Regions from separate parts of the Amycolatopsis sp. NPDC058986 genome, predicted to be linked through region 1. Evidence: predicted binding sites of a transcription regulator. Region 1 holds the regulator's gene; the other holds the start of a gene.
The links. The regulator HspR, encoded in region 1, represses chaperone genes until heat shock. The targets are predictions, from matches to a motif close to ANNTTGAGTNNNNNNNACTCAANNT.
Positions count from the first base shown of each region.

Region 2: a site for HspR is predicted at 1,421-1,445, ahead of lon (endopeptidase La). Genes of this name have one in related genera too.

Region 1 is NZ_JBHYJW010000017.1:74,749-78,157, reverse strand. Features, by position in the region: gene dnaJ (molecular chaperone DnaJ) at 1-1,079, shown strand, start outside; gene ACFW0G_RS17375 (heat shock protein transcriptional repressor HspR) at 1,085-1,513, shown strand; gene ACFW0G_RS17370 (MFS transporter) at 1,742-3,229, shown strand.
Region 2 is NZ_JBHYJW010000004.1:66,251-69,659, forward strand. Features, by position in the region: gene ACFW0G_RS05305 (GNAT family N-acetyltransferase) at 1-260, shown strand, start outside; gene ACFW0G_RS05310 (SAM-dependent methyltransferase) at 339-1,193, shown strand; gene lon (endopeptidase La) at 1,460-3,409, shown strand, end outside.

The DNA of each region.
Region 1 (3,409 bases):
ATCGCAAGCTCGCCAAGGAGAACCACCCCGACGCCAACGCGGGCAACGCGGAGGCCGAGCAGAAGTTCAAGGCGGTCTCCGAGGCCTACGGCGTGCTGTCGGATCCGGCCAAGCGCAAGGAGTACGACGAGGCACGGCGTCTCTTCGGCTCCGGCGGCGCGGGCGGGTTCAACTTCCCGGGCGGTGGCTCGGGCGGCTTCGACGTCGGCGACATCTTCGGTCAGGCGGGCGGCCAGCAGGGCGGTTTCGGCGGGCTCGGCGACATCCTCGGCGGGCTGTTCGGCCGTCGCGGCTCGGCGGGCGCCACGGCGAACCGGCCGCAGCGCGGCGCGGACGTCGAGACCGACGTCCGGATCGACTTCGTCGAGGCGGTCAAGGGTGCGACCCTGCCGCTGCGGCTGTCGAGCCCGGCGACGTGTTCGACCTGTGGTGGCCAGGGCGCCAAGCCCGGCACCTCGCCGCGGACCTGCCCGACCTGTCAGGGATCCGGGCTGGTCAGCCGCAGTCAGGGCGCGTTCGCGTTCTCCGAGCCGTGCCGTGACTGCCGTGGCCGCGGGACGATCATCGACGACCCGTGCCCCGAATGCGGCGGCGAAGGCGTCAGCACTCGCACGCGGACGCTGACGGTCCGGATCCCGCCGGGTGTCGACGACAACCAGCGGATCCGGCTGGCCGGTCAGGGCGAGCCCGGCCGTGGCGGGGCGCAGGCGGGCGATCTGTACGTCCGCGTGCACGTCGCGCCGCACGAGCTGTTCGGGCGCAAGGAACTCGACCTGACGCTTTCGGTGCCGGTCGACTTCACCGAGCTCGCGCTCGGCACCACGATCACCGTGCCCACGCTGGAGGGCAAGGTGTCGCTGAAGGTGCCACCGGGCACCGCGAGCGGCCGGGTGCTGCGGGTGCGCGGCAAGGGCATCGCGAAACGGGACGGTTCACAGGGCGACCTTCTGGTCACTCTTCAGGCGGCGGTTCCCGCCAAACTGGACGACGAGGCGCGCGCGGCGCTGGAGACGTACGCCGAGGCGATGGCCGGGCACGATCCCCGGCCGGAGATCACCAAACTGCTCGAAGGCAGGTGAGTGCGATGTTCGGCGGACTGCCCCACGGCGCGGACGAGGACACGCCGGTGTTCGTCATCTCGGTGGCGGCACAGCTTTCCGGCATGCACGCGCAGACCCTGCGGTCGTACGACCGCCAGGGTCTCGTCTCCCCCGGCCGGACCTCCGGTGGTGGTCGGCGCTACTCGATGCGGGACATCGCGCTGCTGCGCGAGGTGCAGCGGCTCTCGCAGGAGGACGGCGTCAACCTCGCGGGCATCAAGCGCATCATCGAACTGGAGAACCAGGTCGACGCGCTCCGCTCCCGGCTCGCCGAACTGACCGAAGAACTCGCGGCCGCCTACGCCGCGGCGGAGCGCAGCGTCGCGGCGGTGCACGCTTCGTACCGGAAGGATCTGGTGCCGTTCCAGCCCCAGACCTCGCTGGTCGTGTGGAAGCCAACGAAACGCCGGTAGATTCCGGCTTTCGGCGCGGATGGGGCGTCCGGTCCTCGTGACCGGGCGTCCCATTCTTTCGTACCCGGTTCACCTCGGCCGAAGTCCGTGATGTCCGCCGCAAGGTCGTGAACGGTCCGCTGAGGATGTTGTAGTATCCGGATATCGGGGTAGAAACGTGCTCCCCGGGAGCACGCGCATACGCGGTATCGAGCGATCCGTCACTCCTTCACCTCGAAGGAGTGCGCAATGCATCCCCCTGTTCATCGACAATCCCGCGCGACGCCGAGTACCCCTCGGTCGCTGGTCGAGGTTTGGCCTGCGCTGGCCGGGCTCTCGGCCGTGTTCCTGTTCGAGATGCTCGACAACTCGGTCCTCAATGTCGCGTTGCCGACCATCGGCCGTCAGCTCTCCGCCTCGACGACCACCCTGCAATGGGTGACCGGGGCGTATTCCGTGGTGTTCGGCGGGCTGATGCTGGCGTTCGGAGCGCTGGCCGACCGCGCCGGCCGCCGCAAGGTCATGCTCGTCGGCCTCGTGCTGCTCGGCGTGGCGAGCCTGGCCACGATGTTCGTCACCGTCGCGTGGCAGCTCATCGCCGTCCGGGTGCTCATGGGTGTCGCGGCCGCGATGACGACGCCGGGGTCACTCGCTCTCGCGTTCCGGCTGTTCACCGATGACAAGCTGCGCGTGCGCGCGACCACGCTGATCTCGACGGTGGGCCTGGTCGGTCTCGCTGTCGGCCCCACCGTCGGCGGTTTCGTGCTCACCTTCGCGCCGTGGCAGGTCCTGCTGCTGGCGAACGCGCCGGTCGCCGCGCTCGCGTTCATCGGCATTCGCGTCGGTATCCCCGCCGATGACCCCGCCGACCTGCACCGTGATCCGATCGACGTCGCGGGCGCTGTCCTGGGTACCGCGACGATCGTCCTCGCGCTTCTCGCCCCCACGTTCTTCGTCGAAGCAGGCGCCGCCTCGGCGCTGCCCTGGGTCGCCACCGCGGCGGCCCTCGTCGTCGGGACCTGCTTCGTCATCCGCGAGAAGACCGCCCGGCACCCCTTGCTCGACCTGAAGCTCGTCGCGCGCCCGCTCGTGTCCAGTGGTCTGGCGCTCAAGGCGGCGGCGGGACTGGCCACGGCCGGGCTCAGTTACCTCGTGACACTGCAGCTTCAGCTCGATCTGGGCTGGACACCCGCCCAAGCGGCCATCGGGATGCTGCCCCAGGTCGTCGTCCTGATCGCCGGGGGTGCGCTCATCAGTCCCCTGATCACCCGCGTCGGGCTCACCAAGGCCGCCTGGCTCAGCGCCGTCGCGGTCGTGTGCGGACTCGCCGTCTACACGGCACTCGGCAGGCTCGGCTACGTCTGGATCGCCGCCGCACTCGTCCTCGTCGCGGCGGGTATGCGCGTGGTCGGTGTCGTGGCGGGCAACAATGTGATGCGTGGCCTGCCGGAGAACCGCACCACCATCGGAGCCGCGCTCATCGATACCGCCAGCGAGGTCACCACCGGGATCGGCATCGCCCTCAGCGGCACCATTCTGGCGGCGATCTTCCCCGGCGCGCTGACGAAGGCCGTTTGGAGCGCCCAGCAGACCGTCGACTTCGGGGACGCGATCACCTACGCGGGTCTCGCGCTCACCCTGTTGTCCGCGACTCTCGTGGGATGGGGCATCGTCCGCGGTCCTCGTGCCGAGAGCGACGTGCCCGCATCGTCCACTCCCGACGCGACAGACGCTTAGAGCGGCCCTTGAGGCGGTCCTGATGTCCTCGATGACGCGTACGACCGCGGCGTCTTCGGGCATCGCCTCCGCACGAACGGACCGTTCGTGCGCCTCGAAGTCCGCGAATGCCACATTGAGGGAATCAGAGTCCCTCAATGTGGCCTCCACGGACACGATTCCCGTGCCGCGCCGTTTCCA
Region 2 (3,409 bases), on a different contig from region 1:
GCGAGACCGGCTGGATCAGCGGCCGCGTCGCCGCTACCCGCGTCGGCTATCTGTCGTCACTGGCGGTCGCGGAGGCCGCGCGGTCGTCCGGTGTCGGCACCGCGCTGGCGACCCACGCGCACCAGGTTCTCGACGAGGAGGGCGCCGACGTCGTGCTGCTGCACCACGCCGCGGCGAATCCGCGGTCGACGCCGTTCTGGTACGCGCAGGGCTATCGCCCGCTGTGGACGTACTGGCAACGGCGGCCGGCGGTTCGGTGACTACGGCGCGTGGCGGCTTCTCGCAGGCCCCGCGCTCGCTACGCTGAGCACAGGAACGCGCGAGCGAGGGGACCGATAGTGACCGAGCAGGGGGATTCCGCGCCGACCGCGCCGGAGGGCGTCGACACCGAGAAGCCGTCCGCGGCGCGGATCTACGACTGGTATCTCGGGGGCAGCCAGAACTGGGCCGTCGACCGCGAGTTCGGGCGCCGGATGGAACGGCAGTGGCCGTACGTCAAACCGGGTGCCCGGCACAACCGGGAGTTCATGAACCGGGCGGTGCGCAGCGCGCTGGACGGCGGGATCCGGCAGTTCATCGACCTCGGCTCGGGGGTCCCGACAGCCGGGAACGTGCACGAGGTGATCGCGGCCGAACTGCCCGACGACGAGCCGGCGAAAGTGGTCTATGTCGATTACGAGCCGGTGGCGGTGGCACACGCGACGGTCATCCTGGAAGAGGAGGGCGCGACCGACTGGGCCGGGATCGTCCAGGCCGACATGCGCTCCCCGAAGACGGTCCTGCGTGACCCGCGGACGCGGGAACTGATCGACTTCACGCAGCCGGTCTGCCTGATGCTGGTGGCCGTGCTGCATTTCGCCGGGCCGGACGACGACCCCGCCGGGATCGTGCGGACGTACCGGGACGCGCTGCCGCCGGGCAGCAGGCTGGTGATCTCGCACATGAGCGAGGGCGACGGCGAGCCGGGCGAGGCACTGGACGGGCTGCGCTGGCTCGTCGAGCAGTACCGGAACACGAGCAACCCGATGTGGCTGCGGGACCGCGACGAGATCGTCGCGCTGTTCGGGGACTGGACGCTGCTGGAGCCCGGCGTCGTGCACCTTCCCGACTGGCGGCCGGACCGTCAGCTGAACGCCGTCGAGGCCGAGGCGCGGCCCTTCGCGTGGTGCGGCGTGGCCGAAAAGCCCGCCTGACCCACCTCTCCCTTCCCCTCCACACCTCCGATGTCCACCCCGCCCCCTCCCGCGACCAAGCGCGTTTAGCGGGCTAAACGCACTCGGGTGCCCCCTCGGCGAGCGCGTTTAGCGGGCTAAACGCGCTCGGAGGCGGGCAGGGGGCTAGGAGGGGGTCGGATGTTTGGGGTGGGCGGGGGTGATCGCTGCGGGCGAACACTCCAGTGGAAACAAACCGGTCGATCGGAGAGTTGAGCTAGGCAGACTCAACTAACCGAGGAGTGCACATGACCGACACCCGCCTCCTGCCCGTGCTCCCGCTGGACGACGACGTCGTGCTGCCGGGCATGGTGGTCCCGCTCGACCTGACCGACAGCGAGACCCGGGCCGCGGTGGAGTCCGCCCAGGCCAAGACGCCGGCGCAGGCGTCCTTCCCCGGCATCCGCTCCGCCGCGGCGGCGAAGGCCGAGGTCCTGATCGTCCCCCGCGTCCACGGCGAGTACGCCGAGGTAGGCACCGTCGCGACCGTCGAACGCGTCGGCCGCGTCCCCGGCGGCAAGGCCGCGGTCCTGCTACGCGGCACCCACCGCGCCGCCGTCGGCCGCATCGCCGACGGCCCGGGCGCCGCCCGCTGGGTCCACGCCGACGACGCCCCCGAGGTCACCGACGACCGCACGGCCCAGCTCGCCACCGAGTACAAGGCCGTCGTCATCTCCGTGCTGCAACAGCGTGGCGGCTGGCAGCTGATCGACGCCGTCCAGCAGGTCGAGGAGCCCTCCGCGGTCGCCGACCTGTCCGGCAACGCGCCGTACCTCAAGACCGAGCAGAAGCTCGAGCTGCTCACTACGCTCGACGTCTCGACGCGCCTGGAGAAGGCGCTCGAATGGAGCCGCGAGTACCTCGCCGAGCTGGAGGTCACGGACACGATCCGCAAGGACGTCCAGGAGGGCATGGAGAAGCAGCAGAAAGAGTTCCTGCTGCGCCGCCAGCTCGAGGCGATCCGCAAGGAGCTGGGCGAGCTGGACGGATCCGCGGCCGACGACGACTACCGTGCCCGGGTCGAGGCCGCCGAGCTGCCCGAGCACGTCAAGAAGGCCGCACTGTCCGAAGTGGACAAACTGGAGCGGACCTCGGACCAGTCGCCGGAGGGCGGCTGGATCCGGACCTGGCTCGACACGGTGCTGGAACTGCCGTGGAACGAGCGCACCACCGACGTCCACGACATCGCGGGCGCGCGGGCGATCCTCGACGCCGACCACGCGGGGCTCGACGACGTCAAGGAACGCATCATCGAATACCTGGCCGTGCGCAAGCGACGCGCGGAATCGGGCCTCGGGCCGGTCGGCGGGCGGCGATCCGGCGCGGTGCTCGCCCTCGCGGGCCCTCCCGGCGTCGGTAAGACGTCGCTGGGCGAGTCGGTGGCGAAGGCGATGGGCCGCGAGTTCGTCCGCGTCGCGCTCGGCGGCATCCGCGACGAGGCGGAGATCCGCGGGCACCGGCGGACCTACGTCGGCGCGCTGCCCGGCCGGATCGTCCGCGCCATCAAGGAAGCGGGCTCGATGAACCCGGTCGTGCTGCTCGACGAGATCGACAAGGTCGGCGCCGACTACCGCGGCGACCCGACCGCCGCACTGCTGGAAGTGCTCGATCCGGAGCAGAATCACACGTTCCGGGACCACTACCTCGAGGTCGAGCTGGACCTGTCGGATGTGGTGTTCCTGGCGACGGCGAACGCGCTGGAGACCATCCCCGGCCCGCTGCTGGACCGCATGGAGCTGGTCACGCTCGACGGCTACACCGAGCACGAGAAGGTGACCATCGCCCGCGACCACCTGCTCCCCCGCGAGCTGGAACGCGCCGGGCTGGGCGAGGGCGACGTAGTCATCACCGACGAGGCGTTCAGCCGGATCGCCGCCGAGTACACCCGCGAGGCGGGCGTGCGCAACGCGAACCGGACGATCGCGAAGGTGCTGCGCAAGATCACCACCAAGGTCGCGCTCGACGAGGTCACCCTGCCGGTCACGGTGGACGCCGAGGGCCTGGAGACCTACCTCGGCCGGCCACGGCACCTGCCGGAGTCCTCGCTGCCCGCGTCGACCCAGCGGACCGCCACCCCCGGTGTGGCAACAGGTCTGGCGGTGACCGGCGCCGGTGGTGACGTGCTCTACATCGAGGCGTCGCTGGCGGATCCGGAGTCCGGCGCGACCGGGCTGCAGCTCACCGGCCAGCTCGGCGAC